DNA from 2 places in the Clostridium sp. TJA032 genome. Region 2 is predicted to be linked to the other one. Evidence: a T-box and tRNA genes for the amino acid it is inferred to sense, from the RefSeq annotation. Region 2 holds a T-box; the other holds one or more tRNA genes.

Region 1 (10,772 bases), on a different contig from region 2:
TATTTATTGGAATAATGGTAAGAAAACTAAAGTTTCTAAGGAACTAGTTTTAGAAAAATATATCGATTGTTTAAAACAAATCCTTACTATAGGTTTAAATAAAAATTACACGTGCTTACAAAAACTAATAGTTAAACCAAACGATTATTGTTTAAGCGATCAATTTTTAACTTTACTTATAGATGTTAATGACTTAATAATATCTCCATCTGTTGATCACTATGAAACATTATTTGAAGATTTTATAAGCTTAGGTATAAGCTTAGGTTTTTCAATAAATCAAATAGAAGAAAATTTTTTTAAAAATGATTATTGTAAAATAGCTCTCTAAAATTTAGAGAGTTATTTTTTTATTTATGGGAAATACTAAGCTTGAGGTGATTTATTATGCTTGGTATTATTTTAGCAATTATTTCTGGAGCAGCAATGAGCATACAAGGAGTTTTCAATACAAGAGTTTCTGAAAAAATAGGACTTTGGGAAACAAACACAATAGTTCAAGGATCTGCGTTTTTTTTAGCATTAATTATTATGTTTATGTTTAGAAACGGTAATTACTCTGAACTTCGCTCTGTAAATAAACTTTACTTATTAGGTGGGGCTATCGGTGTTGTTATAACCTATACCGTTATGTCAGCAGTTGGAAGCTTAGGCCCAACCTTTGGCATATCTATTATTTTAATTTCTCAACTTATAACAGCAGGAATAATAGATGCTTTCGCACTTTTTGATAGCGAAAAAATTAAATTTGCAGCACATAACTATTTAGGAATAATTGTAATGATAATTGGAATTATCATTTTTAAATGGAAAAGTTAATATATTGTCAAAACTCTACTCCCATTCATATATTATAAAATAATAAATAAAATGGGAGTATTTATTATGTTTTCAAGAAAACAAAAATTAGATAATAATTTAAAAGTTTATATAAATCGCTCATACTATACAAATTATAGAGTTCTTATAAAGTGCAAAAAATTTTTAGATGATATTTCAAAAATAATTATAAAGTTAAATGGAACTGTTATAAGAAAAATAGAATCCTTAAATCTATTATGTGCAACCCTTACCCCTAACTCAATTAATAGATTAATAGAGTATCCAGAGGTAGAATTTGTTTCATTTGATGATTATGCTTTTTTATGTGGTCTTAGTATTGGAACAGCTAATAGAATTTCTAAAAGTCTGTCCTTTAAATTTACAGGAAAAAATATATCCATAGGTTTAGTTGATAGTGGAGTATATCCTCATCAAGATTTAATAAACCCTAAAAACAAAATAAATTTCTTTTTAGATTTATTAAATGGATACTCCTATCCTTATGATGATAATGGTCACGGTACTGCACTTAGTGGCATAATTTGTGGTAGTGGATATTCTTCAAAATTTGTTTTTAAAGGCATAGCAGAAAACTCTAATATATCCTGTATAAAGGCCTTTGATTCTAATGGAAAAGGCTATGTTTCAGATATACTTTTTGCTATAGAAACACTTATTAATGAAGAAAAAAATCCAGTAAAAATATTATGTCTTCCTTTTGAACTAACAAGCCATAATATAACTATTTCAGATTATTTCAATGAAATGTTCAAAATGGCTGTTCAAAAAAATATAATTCCTATAGTTCCTTCTGGAAGCATAGAAGGAGACAACACAATTCAAGGAATTGCATTATCTCCCTTCTGCATAACAGTTAGTGGTATAGATTCATCTAAAACTCCAACAAAACCTTTTAAATTTTCTTCCTCTGGAAATAACAAAATAAATAAGCCTGATTTTTGTGCAGCCTGCGCTAATATTACCTCTTTAAATTCAGATAAAAAATATATATCTGAAAGAAATGGTATGAAATTATATCCTCATAAATTAGATAATAACTATATTACATTTCAAGGAACTTCTCTAGCTTGTGCATACATAGCTGGAGTATGTGCACTTATACTAGAAGCTAAAGAAAATATTAACTATAAAGATTTATGTTCATTACTTAAAATAGCCTCTAGTAATAAATATGATTTGCCAATTGAGCTTATTGGTAATGGAGTAATAGATTTATCACTTTTATTTAGTAGCATATAGTCTATTTTATATACTCCATTGGATTAACAGGATTCCCTTTATATATAAGTTCTAAATGTAGGTGAGGCCCAGTACTTCTTCCAGTACTACCAACCTTTGCAATGGGCTCACCTTCTTTAACAATCTTACCTTTTTCAGTTAATATAGAACTTGCATGGGCATAAAGAGTTTCCATATTATCATCATGTTTAATCTTAACCATATTTCCATATATATCATTATATCCCACATAAGTTACAGTTCCATCATAAGCAGCTTCTATTTCTGTTCCATTAATAGCTGCTATATCAACACCTCTATGTCCCCCTCTACTTTCATCTCCAAAGCTAGAAGTTATTTCTCCTCCCTTAGTTGGATGATTTAAAAAAGGTACCTTTTCTTCTATTGGATTTTTTATTTTCTTATAAACCTTTGTGTTTTCAGCATTTTTTAAAACCAACTCAGATATTACTTTTCTAGAAACTTCTTTTCCATTTACAAAGTTCACTTTATTTCTAACTTGCTTTTCTCCAACTTTTCCTTCTTTTATAAAATCTTCTTTTAACTTTTCGTCTTTTAATTTTATGACCTCAATTGATGGTGCTATATATTTCATCTCTAAAAACTCTGATTCCATACTTACTTCAACTAAAGGCCTATTTGAAATTTTATTTAAACGAATTATCTCTGACTTTATATCTTCTATAATATTTATTTTTTTATATTGAATAATACTATTTTTTAAATTAATATTATTTTTAACATTTACATCCTTTATAGAAAAATTATAATTTAACAATTCTTTTATATACTCATCTTTTACTAATTCTAAGACCTCTTGAAATTTTTCTTTGCTTTCTATATATCCTATAATCTTATTATTTATAGATAATTCATAAGCCTCTACATAAATGTTAGATATATAAGGCATATTTATAAAAGCAACTCTTCCTAAGCTACCTATATTAGAAAAAGTTTTAGAATAAACATCTAATTTAAAAATAAATATAAAAATAATTAAAGCAAAAAAAGTTTTCAAAAAAAATTTATTCTTTCAATCTAATGAATTCATAATTTTACTCTCCTTAGGTTATAATTTTAAACACTTAAATTAATGTTCCCATTTAAAGAAAAATTATTCATGCTAAGAAAATATTTTTTGCTATTTATAAAAGCATACTTTATTGTTATAGAAAACACACTTTGATATAATTAAACATAGTCTATTTTTTATTGTTCTTATTTTAAAATTAGACTATTTATAAATCTAGAAAGGTGGTTATTTTTTGAGTACTTTTATGTTAAAAAACTCAGCCACTAAGTTTACTCCTGTTAGTAATGTATTTTTAGAAGAATACATGCCTAAAGCTCGTGGAGAATTTATTAAGGTTTATTTATTATTGTTAAAATATAACTTCACAGGAGAACCTGGAGTTAACTCATCAATTTTAGCAACAAACCTAAACCTTTTAGAATCAGATATAATGAATGCTCTTAACTATTGGCATGAAGAAGGTGTTATAAAACTAATTCCTATAGATAAAATGAATAACTTTAAAATAGAATTCTTAGATTTATCAGAAGGGACTCACTCATCAAGTCAAAACTCAGTTGATTTGCTTTCAGCACTTGATGAGAATAATACCAAGGATATGCTAAAAGATATAGAAAAACTTATATGTCGTCCCTTATCAACTAAGGAAATGACAACATATCTTTCTTGGCAAACAGAGCTTAATTTCTCTTCTGAGCTTATATTAATACTAATAGAGTATTGTGTATCTAAGGGAAAAAAAGATGTTAGATACATAGAAACTGTGGCTCTTAGCTGGCACAATGCTGGTATAAAATCAATAGAGGAAGCCCAAGCTTATATAACTAAAACAGAAGATAAATGGGTTAAGATAAGAAAAATTCTAAAATATTTAGGAATCCAAAATACAGAAATAATGAAACCTCAAGAAACTATGATGGAAAAATGGCTTTTAACTTATAATTTTTCTGTTGAATTAATTTGCAAAGCTTGTGATATATGCTTTGAACGCTTAAATAGAGCTGATTTTAAATATATAGATGGTATATTAAGTAAGTGGTTTAAAGATGGTATTAAAACTCTTGAAGATGTAGCAAAAAAAGATGTTAAGAAAAACTCTAATTCTTCAAAAACATTTAGTAGACCTAATATAAATAAGTCATCTGTACATCAAAAGAAACCTGCTAGGCCAGTAAATTTCACGCAAAGAGATTATGACTATGAAGAATTAGAAAAAGAATGGTTGGGATGTGATTTAAGTGATTAAAGGCTATAAATCAAAATTAATGGATATTTATGAAAATACACGATATAATGAAAAATTAGAATTACAAAAAAGAAGAAACGAAATAAAACAAACTTTACCAGAAGTTTTAGATTATGAAAAAGAAATAGGAAAACTATCCTTAAAACTTTCTATCTTAGCTTTAAATAATTTAGACGAATCTAAATTTAATGATTTGAAAAATAAAATTCAACGTTTAGTAAAAAATAAAGAGAATTTACTTCTTGAAAATAATTATCCAAAAAATTTTTTAGAATTACATTACAAATGTCCTAAATGTAAAGATACAGGTTATATAGGTTTACAAAAATGTAGTTGCTATCAAAATAATCTTATAAAGATATATTATAAAAACTCACATATGGAAGATGCATTAAAAGAAAATAATTTTTCTAAATTTGATTTAAATCTATTTTCTCCAATACGTGATGAGAATAATTCTATGTCTCCTAGAGAAAATATGCAATGGATAAGGACTCAACTCGAACAACATTACTTAAAAGATTTTAATTTACATAATAAAAATCTTTTTTTATATGGTAAACCTGGTACAGGAAAAACATTTATCACGTATTGTATTTCTAAATATTTATTAGATAATGGATTCTTTGTAGTCTATAGAACAGCAGATGAATTAATGCAAAATCTCAAAGATATAAGATTTAATAATAATTCAGAGTTAGAAGATTTATTAATTAATTGTGATTTATTAATTATAGACGATTTAGGTAGTGAACAAATTACTGACTTTTCTACTACAGAATTATTTTCTATATTAAATAAAAAATTACTATTAAATAAAAAAATGATTATATCAACTAACTTAAATGTCGAAGAATTAAGCCAGTATTATGCTGAAAGAATAATGTCTAGAATTATAGGTAATTTTACTCCATTTAAAACTTATGGTGTAGACATAAGAAAAACTAAAAAACTAAAAAATAAAAAATAAAAAATGCACCTTATCTTCCTTAAAAGATAAGGTGCATTTTTAGCATAAATAAATTAAACTTTTATTCTATTACAGAATAAAAAAAGAACTTCAGTTAAACTGAAGTTCAATTTGGAGCTGATGATCGGACTTGAACCGATAACCTGCTGATTACAAGTCAGCTGCTCTGCCAATTGAGCCACACCAGCATATGGCGACTCAGAAGGGGCTCGAACCCTCGACCTCCGGCGTGACAGGCCGGCACTCTAACCAACTGAGCTACTGAGCCATTAAAAGTTTATGGTGGTCGCAACAGGGATCGAACCTGTGACCCCCTGCTTGTAAGGCAGGTGCTCTCCCAGCTGAGCTATGCGACCGTAATATGGTGACCCCTAGGGGAATCGAACCCCTGTTACCACCGTGAAAGGGTGGTGTCTTAACCGCTTGACCAAGGGGCCAAAACTGGCGACTCAGAAGGGGCTCGAACCCTCGACCTCCGGCGTGACAGGCCGGCACTCTAACCAACTGAGCTACTGAGCCATTAAAAACTTTTATGGTGGTCGCAACAGGGATCGAACCTGTGACCCCCTGCTTGTAAGGCAGGTGCTCTCCCAGCTGAGCTATGCGACCGTAATATGGTGACCCCTAGGGGAATCGAACCCCTGTTACCACCGTGAAAGGGTGGTGTCTTAACCGCTTGACCAAGGGGCCAAAAATGTGGCGACTCAGAAGGGGCTCGAACCCTCGACCTCCGGCGTGACAGGCCGGCACTCTAACCAACTGAGCTACTGAGCCATTAAAAGTTTTATGGTGGTCGCAACAGGGATCGAACCTGTGACCCCCTGCTTGTAAGGCAGGTGCTCTCCCAGCTGAGCTATGCGACCATGTTGGTGACCCCTAGGGGAATCGAACCCCTGTTACCACCGTGAAAGGGTGGTGTCTTAACCGCTTGACCAAGGGGCCACATTAACTCTTAAAACCACATCATTTTGACCAGTTTTAGCTTTAAACTAAATTTGTTTATTTTGTTTTTGTCTTTCGCTCTTGGCGACCTGACAAGGTCTATAATACCCAAAAATTAAAGTTATGTCAACAGTTTTTTTAGTTATTTTAAGCTATTTATAGCTATTTAATAAAATTATTTTTCAATTTCTCTATTTTACTCAAAATTACTCTATTTTTCTATTTTTTTGACTATTTTTTTATATATACTTAATTGTCTTTCTCTCCAATTTATTTGATTATTTAATTTTTCTATATTAAAATAGCACATTTCAATGAATTCTGTATCTTCTAGAACCTTTATATTAAATTTATAGCTATTTTCTTTAAAATTTCTTCCACTTGCTTCAATTTTTATGGGATATCTCCCATTTAAATACACAAGTATATCTTTATCCCAAAAGCCCTTTCTACTTGTTATTTTAGTAAAATCATTTAAAACCACTAAAGAATTTACCTCTTCTATAGCTTCCTCTATAGAATCTATTATCCCTTTATAAAATAAAGCTGAAGTACCTCTATTTATTTTTATTTTTAACAAATCAGTATGTTTTTTAATTATCTCATCAACCTCTCCCTCTGAAACTAATTCTCCATCAATCATTTTAAATGTTTTTATTCCTGAATTATTATTATAATCTACTACAACTTGGTCATAATTCATTCTTCTTATTTTTAATTCTGTATTATATCCTTCTAAGATTTCATTTGTAATTTTAAATTTCATAAATAAACACCTCCTGTAATATTATTTCTCACCAAATAAAATAATATTACCTTTCATTTTTTCTCTTTAAGTATCTATAAACACTTAAATGTGATACAATTCAAGTTTAGAAATGTTATGATAAAAAATATAATAAATTTTAAAATTATTTGATTATTAATAGATAAACTTAGAAAGGAGAATTTTAAAATTATGATATATCATGATGTAGTTATTTTAGGAGGTGGAGCCTCTGGTATGACAGCTGCAATTACAGCTAAAGATTTTGGTTTAGATGTTGCTATAGTTGAAGGAACTGATAGAGTCGGTAAGAAAATTCTTACTACTGGAAATGGAAGATGTAATATAACAAATTCTTTAATTAGTTTCCCTTATAAAAATTTTCATAGTGAAAATGATGGATTTTTTATAAAAACTTTAGATAAATTTTCTGTAGAAGATACTAAAGCATTTTTTCTTAATTTAGGATTGCCTTTTGTAGAACTTGAAAAAGGTAAAAATTATCCACAATCGCTTCAGGCCTCTTCTGTTTTAGATATTTTAAAAATGGCTTTAGAAGAAAGAGAAATACCTATTTACACTTCCTATAAAGTAAAATCTATAAGTAAAGCAAAGGGGAAATTTAAATTATCCACAGGAAATGAAGAATCTCCTGTGATTAAGTGCAAAAAATTAATAATGGCTTGTGGAGGAAAATCCGCCCCTAAAACTGGTTCAGATGGTTCTGCATATAATCTTGCTAAAAATTTTGGTCATTCTATTATTGAACCTAATCCAGCTATAGTGCAGTTAAAATTATCTCATAATAAACTTAAAGCTTTATCTGGAATAAAATTTAATGGATATGCTGAAGTTTTATGTAATGGTGAAAGTATTAGAAAAGAATTTGGAGAAATTCTTTTTACAGACTACGGAATCTCTGGCCCTCCAATATTACAAATATCTAGAGAAGCATCTTTAGGTTGTTTTAAAGGAAAAGATGTTAAAATAATTGTTGATATGATGCCTGATAAATCTTTAAAAGAACTAGAAGATTTTCTTGAAGGGCATTTTGCTATATTCTCTTGTAGAGAAGTTATAAATTCTCTTATAGGTATTATTAATAAAAAAATGATACCTGTTTTGTTAAGGGAGGCTGGTGTAGATAATTTACATAAACCCTGTTATAAACTTACTTGGAAAGAAAAAAAGAACTTAATAAAGCTTATGAAATCTTGGGAGTTTAAATGTATAGGAACAAATGGCTTTCAAGCAGCACAGGTAACTACTGGAGGAATAAACACAAAAGAAGTTTATCCTGAAACTCTCATGTCAAAGTTAGTTGATAATTTATATTTTTGTGGCGAGATTTTAGATGTAGATGGAGATTGTGGTGGCTTCAATCTTCAATGGGCTTGGAGTTCTGGCTTTAACGCTGCACTTTCTTGTACTCTTTAATTTTTAATATTTTTTTAATTTTATTTTATAAAAAATCCTTGGTATAACTAGGACTTAAATTCCTAGACATACCAAGGATTTTATTAAAATTCTTTTTTCCAAATAGTTTCTATAGATGCTGAGTTTTCTCCCGAAGCTTCATTTACAATCTTATATAAACATTTATATCCTTCTTCAATTTCATCCCATTGACATATAATATTTACATTTTCTCCAAGTCTAACTTCTTTTTCATATTTTATTTTAGCTGATATAAGACTATAATCATCTAAAATACATTCTGGAGTAGCTTCCATTGTCCATTCTAAATATTTAGTATTATTAACATGTTTGTTAAAATCTATATCACTTCTTCTTACAGATATTAGAGCTTCTAAATCTTCTCTAACTAACTTTTCTACTTTAGTTGACTTTAGTTCTACTTCTCCACAATCACTCATGTTTATTAGTTCACAGTACTCTTTAGGAATTCTTACTGCTTTACGCTTTTCTAAGTCTATTAGTAAAAATATAATTTTACCCTCTGCTAGAAAATTATTATTCTCATCATATATCTTGTAAACTCTAGAGGCATAAAACTTTTTTATTCCTTCTAAGTAAGTTTCTACTTTAATTTTACTTCTATACTTTATAGGTTTTTTTATATCTATTGAATAACTATAAATAATCCAACTTAATTTATTTTCTTTTAAATATTTAATTCCCTCATGAGCTAGTTCTTCCTCATGAATTGAGGATATATCTCCAAAAATTTTCATAAGTGATACCATTTTTATGTTTTCATTCACATCTGAATCATAATATAAAACATCATATGTTTTAAAAAAATTGTTCTTACCCATAATAATTCTCCTAAAATAATTTTAATACCAATAAGTTTCAGCTAAAGTTATTAATTCTCCATCTTCATTTTCAACTTTATGAAGAACTTTTATTCCTTCTTCACCCTTAACTATTTTTGATTTTATAATTACATTATGACCATATGTAATTTCTTTTTCAAATTTTATTTTAATTTTTTCCATTCTATAATTTAAAACTATTTTAACTGGAACTGTCTCTAAAATCCATTCTAAATACTTAATATTACTTACATGTTTATTTAAATCAATGTCTAAATATCTTACATGAAAGCTCATATTTATGTCTTCATTTTCAAACTTTTCAAAGCTTAATTTTTTTCTTATCAAATTTGATGAATTCTTGTCCACTCCATGAATTTCATATTCTTTATCACTTATTCTAGCTGGTCTTCTAGTTTTCTTATTTATTAAAAAAGCTAGTGCATTAGCCCTTGCTAATAAATTTCCTTCCATATCATAAGCTTCAAAAATCCTATTAGAGTAGAATTTTCTAATTGATTCAACATATGTTTTAATTTTTATTTTTTCTCTATATCTTGCATATCTCTTTATATCTATTTCATAGTCAAAAAATACCCAAGTTGTATCATTATTATTGTCTGTATAATTCATTGAATTTTCTTCTTCTTGACACAAACAACAATCAGAAAAGAAACCCATCATAGATGTTATTCTACATTCTTTTCTTCCATCAGTCTCTCCATAAGTAACTTCATAAACTTTTTCATAAGCTTTCCCCATTTTAATCACTCCTTATTTGGAAGTATATCAAATAGAAAAAAACCTTTCAAATAATAAAAAAGCTACTAAAATATGTATTTTAGTAGCTTTTTCTTTATAAATATATCAATACAAACAATTTGTGATGGATCTTATTTAAAGTATCTGTTTAATAATCCTTCGAAAGCTCTTCCGTGTCTAGCTTCGTCTTTACACATTTCGTGTACTGTGTCGTGGATTGCATCTAAGTTTAATTGTTTTGCTAATGTAGCTAAGTCTTTCTTACCTTGACATGCTCCATGCTCTGCATTTACTCTTGCTTGTAAGTTAGCTTTTGTATCAGCTTCTACAACTTCTCCTAACATTTCAGCGAATTTAGCAGCATGCTCTGCTTCTTCGAAAGCGATTCTCTTATAAGCTTCTGCAACTTCTGGGAAGCCTTCTCTATCAGCTTGTCTTGACATAGCTAAGTACATTCCTACTTCTGTACATTCTCCAACGAAGTTAGCTTGTAATCCTTCGATTACTCTTTCGTCAACACCTTTAGCAACACCGATTCTGTGCTCATCAGCAAAAGTTAATTCTCCGCTTTGCTCTACGAATTTATCAGCTCCAACACCACATACTGGGCATTTTTCTGGTGCTTTTTCTCCTTCATAAACATATCCACATACTGTACAAACAAATTTTTTCATAATTTATTCCTCCTACAA
Region 2 (10,772 bases):
TTATAAAACTAAACTTATACTTAATTAAAATAGCTTAAAATTTGAGGAGATTTGTTATGAATAAAATTAAGCTTTTTTTAACTGAAAAAAAATTTGGTGCAATATTCTCTTTAATCACCTTTATAGCCTCTATAACTATGATTTATGTAGCCCTTAAATCAAAGCTTTTATTTGTAAATATAGTAGGATTAATTTCTAGCTTTTTCTTTATGCTAAGCTCTATAAATACAATATATTTCAATTTAAAAAATTTATAAAATAAATTAAAAATAACATTAGCTAAAGTTTTTCCATTCTATATCCAATTTCCTTATTAGCTAATTCATATCCTTCTTTTATCATTTCATCTTCACTTTTTTCTTTCCCCATAATAGAATCTATAGTAATTTGTCCTCTATCTTTAAAATACTTTTCTAATAGCATATTTTCAATCTCTTTTTGATTGCATAAAGAATAATCATGGAGTATATGCTTTACATTAAAGCCAAGTTTATCTAATTCTCGCCCTACTAATATACTTCTATGGCACCTAATAGGTTCTTGCATAGCCCCTAAAAGAGCTATTCTATACCCTTTATCTATTCCATCTTTAAGCCTTTCTACTCCTTTTTTAAAAGAATCTTCCTTTATAACCTTGTTAAAATCAGCATATCCTAGAGAATTATATGAAACCTTGCTTTCTCTTTTAGCTGCAAATTCTTTAGCCATATAAACATAAGTAAAACCTAATTTATTTAAAGTATTCTTAATAGTTTCTTTATTATACTGCACATTATATTTAGAATAAGGAATTCCCCTTATATCAACTACACAGTTAATATTATATTTTCTTAGCATTTCTACAAGTCTCTTTACTTCATAATTAGAATGTCCTATAGTATATATTTCCATATTAAAAATCCTCCAAAATAATTATAAAATATAATTACAATAAAAATTTTACCATGAAATTAAAAAAGGTTGTAAGAATAATCTTACAACCTATAATAAACAAATTATTATCTATTATTTCTTTGAGCTTTTCTTGCTCTTCTGCAATCTAAGCATCTTACTGGATCATTTTCAAATCCTTTTTCTTTGTAGAAAGCTTGTTCTCCCTCAGTGAATATGAAATCTGCTCCACAGTCTTTACATTTTAATGTTCTATCTGCCATTTTGACATCCTCCTTAAATTTAAAGATTTAAATGGATTAATAAAAATTTTCTTTATTCTTTAAGTTTAAGGAAAATTTTATTCATCTTTTAAAGCTTTGTATCTTATGTTTAAATTATATCATTAAAATTTTAAAATAGCAAGTTTTTATTCACTATTTTTTAACTTTTACTTTAGTGTGATAAAATTTTTAAATCTTTCTCTTACAGCTTCCTCACCCATAATTTGCATTATTGTATATAGGTCTGGAGTATTCGCTCTATGTGTTAAAGCAGCTCTTACAGCTCCTGCAACATCTGATACCATTCCTTTATATTCCTCTGGATTCTTCTTATATTTCTTTCTATCAGTAGCATATCCTAAACTTACAGCAACCTCTTTTAAATCAGAGAACCAAGTATCTTTATCTGTATTAAAATTATATGCTTTTTCATAAGCTTCTATTATTCTCTTAGCTTCTTCTAATTCTAAAGTTTTTGGAAGTTCCACATTTTCTGCTGTTTCTTTATCAAATAATTCATCAAAGAAATAAAATACCTTCTCTCTAACTTCATCCCACTTAGCAAAATCTTTTCTTGGCTTTGGCCCTTCCTTATCTATATTAAATACTTCCTTCATCATTTCTTCTTTTGCTGTAACTAAATTATACATTTCTTCATCATAATCTTTTGCCCACTTTGTATATAAATCATATACTTCCTCTGGCTTCATTTTACAGATTACATCTTTACTTACATCATTTAATTTAATTAAGTCAAATAAGGCTCCACTTTTACTCATTTTGTCTAATTCAACTTTATATTCATGATAATCCTTATCTGGATTTTCAGCTCTCCACTCTTCAAAAGCTGAATTTATAATATTTAAAAGATATTCAATAACTGATTTAGATGGATATCCTTTTTCTCTATAGTAACTTACTGCACTTTCTGCATCTTTTCTTTTTGATAATTTTCTTTTTGAGCTTCCATCCATTTTCATTATTGTTGGAATATGAGCATACTTAGGTGCTTCAACTCCTATAACATCAAAAAGTTGAAGATGTATTGGAAGAGATGATAACCATTCTTCTCCTCTTATAACATGAGTAGTTCTCATTAAAGTATCATCTACTACATGAGCAAAATGATAAGTTGGAAGTCCATCTCCCTTTATTATTACTACATCTTGAAGGTTTTCAGGAAATGAAACCTCTCCCTTTATCATATCTTGAGCAACAACTCTTTTTTCAGGATTTCCTGGTGATTTCATTCTTATAACATAACTTTCACCATTTTCTATTTTCTTTATAGCTTCTTCAGGAGATAAATCTCTATACTTAGCAAACTCACCATAACAACCTGGTGTTAATTTTTCAGCAATTTGCTTTTCTCTTAAAGCTTCTAACTCTTCAGAAGTCATAAAACAAGGATAAGCTAATCCTTTTCTTAAAAGGTCTTTAACAAAGGCTCTGTATATCTCTGCTCTTTCACTTTGCTTATAAGGCGCATAAGCTCCTTTTTCTGAATTTTCTCCTGTTATTCCTTCATCAAAGTCCATACCAAAACTATGCATAGTTTTTATAGTATCATCTATAGCACCTTCAACTTCTCTCTTTTGGTCAGTATCCTCTATTCTTAAATAGAATATTCCACCACTTTGATGAGCTAATCTTTCATTTATTAATGAAGCAAAAACTCCTCCTATATGTTGAAATCCTGTTGGACTTGGTGCATATCTTAATACCTTAGCACCTTCTTTTAATTCTCTCTTTGGATACTTTTCAAAATAATATTCCGGTGTTTTATCTACCTCTGGAAATATTAAATTAGCTAAATTTTCATAACTCATTTTTTCACTTTCCTTTCTAAATTTATGTAATAAAAAAATCTCTCGTCCTAAAAATTAGGACGAAAGACTTAACTTCCGCGTTACCACCTAAATTAGTTAGATATAAAACTAACTCACTTAAAATATTTAAGGGAATTATCCCTAGACCTACTCCTTAAAGATTAAGATTTTCAGCCTAAGCTCCGAAGCTTCTTTCTATAAAATTATCTTTTAGGCTTACACCCTCCCTAAATCGCTTTAAAATAATTATTTATATACTCTTCTTCATCATAGCAATAAAATATATAATTTTAAATAACAAATTATATTATATCAGATTATATAAAGTTGTAAATATAAATATTGACTATTTAAAGCTTTCATTCTTTTAATTTACTTTAAATATTTATATTATATTTTTACAAAGCCTAATTAATAAAATCATTCCATATTTTAAGATTTTCTTCTTTAAATAAAATTTTATATCTAACATATTCATCATTATACGAAACAGAACATAAATCACATCTAATAAACCATGCTTTTATTAAATAACTTAAACTTTTAGAATATTCCTCTAAAACTTCTATGATTTTAGGATTAAAAAGGTACTTATTATAGCTTAAAATTTTATTATGGTTTTCATTATAACCCTTAAGATTATCTTTAATATAATTATTATCCTCTACTTTAAACCATGTCCATAAAATATATTCATATTCTTCTAAAATAGATATAACATCTTTTTCTATTAAATATTCTTTTAAATGCCATAAAGGAATTATGTTATTTCTAAATAAATAATTATTTGCGAAAAAATCGCATTTATTTTTTAATAAGCTATAAAAAAACTCTTCCATAGAAAAATTATTATGCTTATTTTTAATTAAAAGCTTTATTATTTTATCTTTTTCACTTAAATTACTTATTCTTTCTAAGAAATAAACTAGTAAAGGAGCCTTTGTATAATGTAAAAACTCTATTTTACCATGACTTCTTATACTTCCTTCCTCCATTGGAATAATACTAAACCTAAGTGGTTCTTTTAATGTCATATATAAGTATCTAGTATATAAGTTAGCTATTTCCCTATTAAAACTTATATTTAAATTTTCCTTAAGTCCTTTTTCTAAAGATTCTAAAGATAAATTTTCATAATATGTAGCTAAGCCTTCTGTTAACCAAAGATTAGGAGGAAGATGATAGGCTCTTTCTTTTAAAATACTATCCATAAAGCTATGAAATAATCTATGAGATAACAACTGCCAGTCCCTTTTTTTATAAGGATTAAAGGTAGCACTTATAATATTTTTCCCACTTCCTCCTAAAATATATGAATTATTTTCTTCATTCTCTCTAAGTAAAACTATATTAATATTTTTTTTATTAAAACAATTTATATTAAATAAATCACAATAATATTTATAAATATTATTTATATTTTTTAAAACTATTTCTTTTTCTTCCATACTTTTCACTAAATTATTTTTAATGTCATAGTATAATTTAAGATTTCCTTCTTCATTTTCTAAAATATATTCAGAAAAAAATCCAAAGGTATAGGAAGATTTCATTATTTCATAAAAATCACTCCAAGTACCCTTTAAAAGTTTTAATTTAAAATCAGTTTCTTTAAAAGGTATAATATTTTTATAATTATCTTCCTTAAAATTCTTGTTATTTAAAAACCTTATAAAAGACATAAAATCTACCTCTAAAGTAAAAGGTGATTTTTCCTTATCTTTAATTGTAAGAATTTCAACTGGAAGTAAAAATACTTGCTCTCCTAAAAAACTTATCAAATCTTCTTTTATTACTCCTATTTTTCCATGCTTTCCTAAATATCCTATGGAAACTTCATACTCTAAATTAAGTTCTTTATTTTTATTATTTATATATATAAAATTTGAATCTGAATAAAACTCTTCATTACAATTAAATTTAACTATTCTTATCTTTCCTTTATAAAACTGAAGGATACCTAAATAAGCATTTTTAATATTAAGTTTTACCCTTAAAACATCTTTTTTATCTAAAGCTATATCTATTATAAATTTTATACTCTTAGCCCCACACATCTTAAATCTCCCCATTTTAAACATCAATATTTTTAATAACTTCTCCAAGCTTATTTATATAAAGTTTTTCTAAAGGCTCAAAAATACCTTTATTTTCTAAACTTTTAGAAAGTATGTAAACCTCATAATAAGTTTTATTTTTTAAAACCTTATCTCCTAATACATAAGCTTCTAAATCTTTAATATTTAACTCAGCTTCATACAATCTTGCAAACTTTTCTATTTCTAAAACTTCCTCATTACTCATATTTAAGTTAGTTATAAGGTCATAAATTCCACTTAAAGCTTCTCCATTTTCTCCTTTTAAAACCTCTCCTCTTTTGTTTATAATAATTCTATCTACTATCCCTGTTAACGCCTCTCCCTTTACGCTTTTAGAGTATAAAGTTACTTGATAATATCTATCCTTTCCAATGTCCTTAAATCCGTCTATATTAGCTCCTAAGTCCATAAAATAAATCTTTTTCATATAATCTAGTGCATACTCTTTTACTAAATTTTTTTCCTTATCTTTTATATAAAAATCATCATATTTATTTAAACTCTTATTTAAATTAAATTTGCTGTTTAACGTATCCTCTTTTAATAAATTATCTTTGTAAATTATACCTTCACTAAAAAACAAAGTAGAAACTAAAATATTTGCTATTAAAAATCCTTTCACTTTCTAAACTTCAATCAAATTCATTTTAATTATATTATTTACAAATTTACATTTATTATATTAATTTAATATAAAATGTGGTTTACTCTATTAAGCTATAAATAATGTTATTTATAGCTTAATAGAGTATCATTTCTATACTATACTAAACATTTTTACTCCAACTACTACAATAGCAACTCTAAAACTATTTCTCACTTTAAGTAATTAACAAACATCAGAACTACCATAATTTAAATATATATCTACTACATAATTTAATCAACTATATTTAAATAAATTTATAAGTTTTGATTTAATATAATAATCACATATCTCTCTTGAATAATTTTCACAATAATCAATATATATCATTAAAAAAATATTCAAAACTAATATTTCAACTAACTCTTAACATGCTCTATCAAAGTCTTTTTTACAACCTCATCTACATTCAAAATTTTATTACTAACATAAAAAATCATTATTCTCATGAATCAATACCCATTATGATAAATAAAGTTTTATCTAAACCATATAAATGAGACATACAATATTTTTATTCAAATTTTAATCTAGCTGTAATTTCTTCAAATTCATAAATTAAATTTGATTTTAAATGTTTACTTACTAAAAGTAAACATTTAAAATCTCCTAAAATACTTTAAATACTTTTTAATTATCTATAATGATATATTATTAATCTTATAAATTAATTCTTCAAACTTACTATCATCTGAAAATCAATAGCATATATATCTAAAATAATATTGGGAATTCATTAGTATATACCTTTTATTTCTTATTAAAAATAATAACTTATTCATATTATTTTTAATGTCTGTAATAGTTAGCATAGTTTCAAACACAACTTGACCTTAAAAACACTCTAATTTTTAGCATATTCTTCAATTAAAACAACAATTGCATAATCACTTTCTTTTATATTTTTTATCATAAATTAGTTGTCTCTTGTTAAGTTTCAAATAAATTCTACAATCCATTTATTTATTAATAATCTATTAAACTAATCACATATTGTTGATATTATATTGCACCAAATTTAACTAATAAATGTACTATTTAGTGTATTTTCTAAATTAGATATGCTAATAATAACTTAATTGTATTTTCTAGCGCTTTATAATGTGTTCTCTCCATACCATGAGATGCGTGTACCCCTGGTCCTATAAGAGCTCCCCTTACATCATTACCAGCTTTTAACGCAGCACTTACATCCGATCCATACATAGGATATATATCAACTGCATAATCTATACTATTATTTTTTGCGAGATTTATTAATTCTGTTGTTATTCCAAAATCATATGGTCCACTTGAATCTTTAGGACAAATACTTACCATATATTCTGTACAAGATAAATCATCACCTATACACCCCATATCAACTGCTATTAATTCAGTAATATCACTTGGTATATACGATGATCCATGTCCAACTTCTTCATATATAGAAATTAATATCTTTGTTGTAAATTTAGGTTTTATATTTTCTCTACTCATAATTTCTAGCATCGCTATTAAAGCCGCTATGCTTCCTTTATCGTCAATAAATCTTGACTTTATAAATCCACTTTCTGTGATAGTAGTCTTTGGATCAATAAATATAAAGTCTCCTGGAAAAATTCCTAATGCTAAAACATCTTCTTTACTTTTTACTACTTCATCAATTCTAATCTCCATATTCTTTTCATCTCTAGTTTTAGTTTTACTATCCTCAAAAACATGTGCTGCTGGACTAGTACTTAAAAAAGTCCCAGTATAAATTTTTCCGTCTCTTGTTCTTATTTTACAATATTCACTATCCAACGTTGGTACTATAGGTCCTCCTAATATTGTAAACTTTAAAGTCCCACATTTTGTTATAGATCGTACCATTGCACCTAATGTATCTACATGAGCGCAAAGTCCAATTGTTTTATCATTACTATTTCCTCCAATAGTAATTATTCCACATCCTTTATTAGTTCTTTCAAACTTATATCCATAACACTTTGTCATTTCCTCTATTTTATTAATTATTTCAAAACAAAATCCAGTAGGACTATCAAACTCTAATATTTCTTTTGCTATTTTCAATACTAATTCCTTATTAATCTTAAAATTATTGCTCATTTTTCCTCCTAAAATATATAATATTATTAATAATTCATAATTAAATTATTATTTATTTAAAGCACCTAAATATTGTTTAAAATAAAGTTCAAATGACTCTTTATTTAAATAGTATATTACATATATAAAAATAATGTATTATATAATAAAACTAAATTCTTAATAACTATTTAAAGATTAAACATAAATTGAGGATTATCTTCAATTTATTGTCCAATTTCACCAAATAAAAATAAAATATTATGATTTTCCCATTTAAATTGAAATATTCAATTACATTAGTAGCAAAATTATCTATACTTAATTACAATATATTACCAATAATTCACTTATACAAATCTTTTAACCTATCAGTAATTATTTATTAAATGTCTTTATCTCTAGCTTCAATTTTTAATTGAAAAATATTATCTTGCTATTACTTTTCATTAAAATTATCAATATATAAAACTTCAATCACAAGAGTTGAAATCTTATTGGTTTCATTTTATAAATATAGCCTAGACTAAATTGTAGATTTATACTCCATAAATAACTTTACCTCAGTAATTCAAGTTTTCATTATTTATTATAACATCTATTTTTTTAAAATATAGTAAAAATTTTATACACAAGATATATTAATATAAAGAATATTCCTAAGCATATAGCTAATTGGCATAAAGAAAATACTATAGCAAAACTTCCTAAAAATACTGAAACAATCCTCTCTATATTCCTTAATAAAATCTTAAATTTAGAAGGTTTTCCCCCATAATATCCACTACTTGAACTATCATTGCAATCTGAAGAAGAACTTCCATAACTATATTCATCACAATCATCGGAAATATAAATATCCTCTAAATCATCCATATCATCAATATCTAAGTCATCTAAATCGTCAATATCATAATCATATCTATCTCTTAAACTTTCATAATCTATAGACTCTCTTGTACTTGGCTTTTTAGATTTATAACTCATCCTTATCCCTCCATTTATAAGTCTATTTTAAAATACTAACAATTTATCTCTTTAAATTTATTTTATCATTTTATTTATTTTATTATATCTAAATAATTGTATTATATAACATTTTATTACATATTCATATTAAACAACTATTAAATTTAAATAAAATACTTATTACTAAATTTATAAAAATTCTAGTTCTCTTTAAACTTCTTGTTACTTAATATTTTAAAATATATAATTAATATTGAATATAGATTAGAGGTGTTTTAATGGAAAATAAAGAGCTATTAGAAGAGTGTACTCTTTGTACTAGAAAGTGCAAAGTTAATAGATTTAAATCTCTTGGAGTTTGCATGGCTAATGAAAAAATTAAGGTAGCTAGGGCAGAACTTCATAAATGGGAAGAACCACCTATTACTTTTAAAAAAGGTTCTGGTACTGTATTTTTTTCTCACTGTAATTTAAAATGTGTTTTTTGCCAAAATCATGAAATAAGTCAAGAATTTAAGGGAATTGAAATTTCAATTGAACGACTAGCTGAAATATTTTTAGAACTTCAAGAAAAAGGTGCTGAAAACATAAATCTAGTTACCCCAACTCATTATGCAGTTCAAATATTAGAAGCATTAAAAATAGCAAAAAGAAAGGGCTTAAACATTCCTATTCTTTATAATACAAATGGCTATGATACCTTAGAAACAATAAAATTACTAGATGGATACATAGATGTTTATCTTCCTGACTTTAAATATTTTAAAGATGAATATGCCCTTAAATATTCAAAGGTTAAAAATTATAAAGACAATCTTCTTATAATTTTAGAAGAAATGTTTAAACAAGTAGGTCCTCCTAAGTTTTCAGAAGAAGGAAAACTTTTAAAGGGTCTTATAATTAGGCATTTGATGCTTCCAGGACTTTTATTCGATTCAAAAAAGATTATAGATACAATATACTCTAAATTTAAAAACAATGTATATATAAGCATTATGAATCAATATACTCCTATGCATAAATCCTGTAACTACAAAGAAATAGATAAACCTTTAAACCCTAAGCATTACGATTCTCTTATAGATTATGCACTTTCCTTAGGAGTAGAAAATGCTTTTATTCAAGAAAATGGAACTAATTCAAAATCTTATGTTCCTTCCTTTGAGTTTCAAGGGGTTTTAAAAAATAAATAAAAAAATAATTTCGTAGGAATTGTTTTTCCTACGAAATTATTTTATTTAGCTTATCTATATCCTTTATTATCAAGGATTTATTACCTCTTATTTCAATTAATCCTTCCTGTTCAAAAATTGAAAGTTTTCTACTCATTGTTTCTCTGGTTATTCCACAATAGTTAGCCATATCCTCTCTATTTATAGGCAAATCTATAAATATATCTCCACTCTCTACTTTTCCATACTTCTTTTTAAATTCTTTTAGCATATAAGCTATTCTTACCTTAACATCATTAGTTACTAATTTATGAGCAAATTCCTCTGTATCTCTTAAACGATTAGTCAATGATTTTAAAACTATCATTGCAATTATTGGATTTTCTTCTAAAATCCCTTGAACCTTCTCTTTATCTATAGCACAGACTATAACTTCATTTAAAGCAATAGCATTAAATGAAATCTCCTCTTCCTTGTTAAAAAGACTTGTTTCCCCAAAATAATCTCCTAAGGAAAATATATGTATTATCTGTTCTTTTCCTCCTTTAGTAAGCTTAGATATTTTTACACTTCCTTTACTTATTAAAAATAATTTTGAAAGCTTTTCCCCTTCATAACAGATATACTCTCCCTTATTAAAATGAAAACATGTCATTCCAGCAGCTAACTTGTCAAATTCTTCTTCTGTTAAATCCTTAAATATAGTAAGTTCCTTATTGCTAATACAATTTTTATAGCCCTTGCAATCACATTTTTTCATAAATTCTCTCCTAACTTATATTAAAACTTATAAACCTTTAATCTTTAGTATTTATTATAATATATTTATAAAC

The links. A T-box is a leader RNA that pairs with one kind of tRNA and senses whether it is charged. The one in region 2 lies ahead of gltX (glutamate--tRNA ligase), so its partner is inferred to be a tRNA-Glu.
Region 1: it has a tRNA-Glu gene. The T-box ahead of gltX (glutamate--tRNA ligase) is inferred to sense a tRNA for this amino acid. The anticodon was not compared.

The regions. Positions count from the first base shown of each region.
Region 1 is NZ_JBZEFB010000004.1:162,131-172,902, forward strand. It holds gene AC4FRL_RS10155 (dUTP diphosphatase) at 1-331, shown strand, start outside; gene AC4FRL_RS10160 (DMT family transporter) at 388-819, shown strand; gene AC4FRL_RS10165 (S8 family peptidase) at 886-2,082, shown strand; gene AC4FRL_RS10170 (M23 family metallopeptidase) at 2,084-3,100, opposite strand; gene AC4FRL_RS10175 (DnaD domain protein) at 3,348-4,361, shown strand; gene AC4FRL_RS10180 (ATP-binding protein) at 4,354-5,331, shown strand; tRNA gene AC4FRL_RS10185 (tRNA-Thr) at 5,444-5,519, opposite strand; tRNA gene AC4FRL_RS10190 (tRNA-Asp) at 5,523-5,599, opposite strand; tRNA gene AC4FRL_RS10195 (tRNA-Val) at 5,612-5,687, opposite strand; tRNA gene AC4FRL_RS10200 (tRNA-Glu) at 5,694-5,768, opposite strand; tRNA gene AC4FRL_RS10205 (tRNA-Asp) at 5,774-5,850, opposite strand; tRNA gene AC4FRL_RS10210 (tRNA-Val) at 5,865-5,940, opposite strand; tRNA gene AC4FRL_RS10215 (tRNA-Glu) at 5,947-6,021, opposite strand; tRNA gene AC4FRL_RS10220 (tRNA-Asp) at 6,029-6,105, opposite strand; tRNA gene AC4FRL_RS10225 (tRNA-Val) at 6,119-6,194, opposite strand; tRNA gene AC4FRL_RS10230 (tRNA-Glu) at 6,199-6,273, opposite strand; gene AC4FRL_RS10235 (hypothetical protein) at 6,485-7,039, opposite strand; gene AC4FRL_RS10240 (BaiN/RdsA family NAD(P)/FAD-dependent oxidoreductase) at 7,232-8,476, shown strand; gene AC4FRL_RS10245 (acyl-ACP thioesterase domain-containing protein) at 8,560-9,318, opposite strand; gene AC4FRL_RS10250 (acyl-[acyl-carrier-protein] thioesterase) at 9,340-10,080, opposite strand; gene AC4FRL_RS10255 (NADH peroxidase) at 10,212-10,754, opposite strand.
Region 2 is NZ_JBZEFB010000001.1:382,989-393,760, reverse strand. It holds gene AC4FRL_RS01750 (hypothetical protein) at 57-257, shown strand; gene AC4FRL_RS01745 (DUF488 domain-containing protein) at 280-891, opposite strand; gene AC4FRL_RS01740 (zinc-ribbon domain-containing protein) at 999-1,154, opposite strand; gene gltX (glutamate--tRNA ligase) at 1,322-2,983, opposite strand; T-box leader at 3,036-3,263, opposite strand; gene AC4FRL_RS01730 (hypothetical protein) at 3,391-5,040, opposite strand; gene AC4FRL_RS01725 (hypothetical protein) at 5,057-5,704, opposite strand; gene AC4FRL_RS01720 (M42 family metallopeptidase) at 6,779-7,819, opposite strand; gene AC4FRL_RS01715 (hypothetical protein) at 8,405-8,785, opposite strand; gene AC4FRL_RS01710 (radical SAM protein) at 9,046-9,960, shown strand; gene AC4FRL_RS01705 (Crp/Fnr family transcriptional regulator) at 9,989-10,699, opposite strand.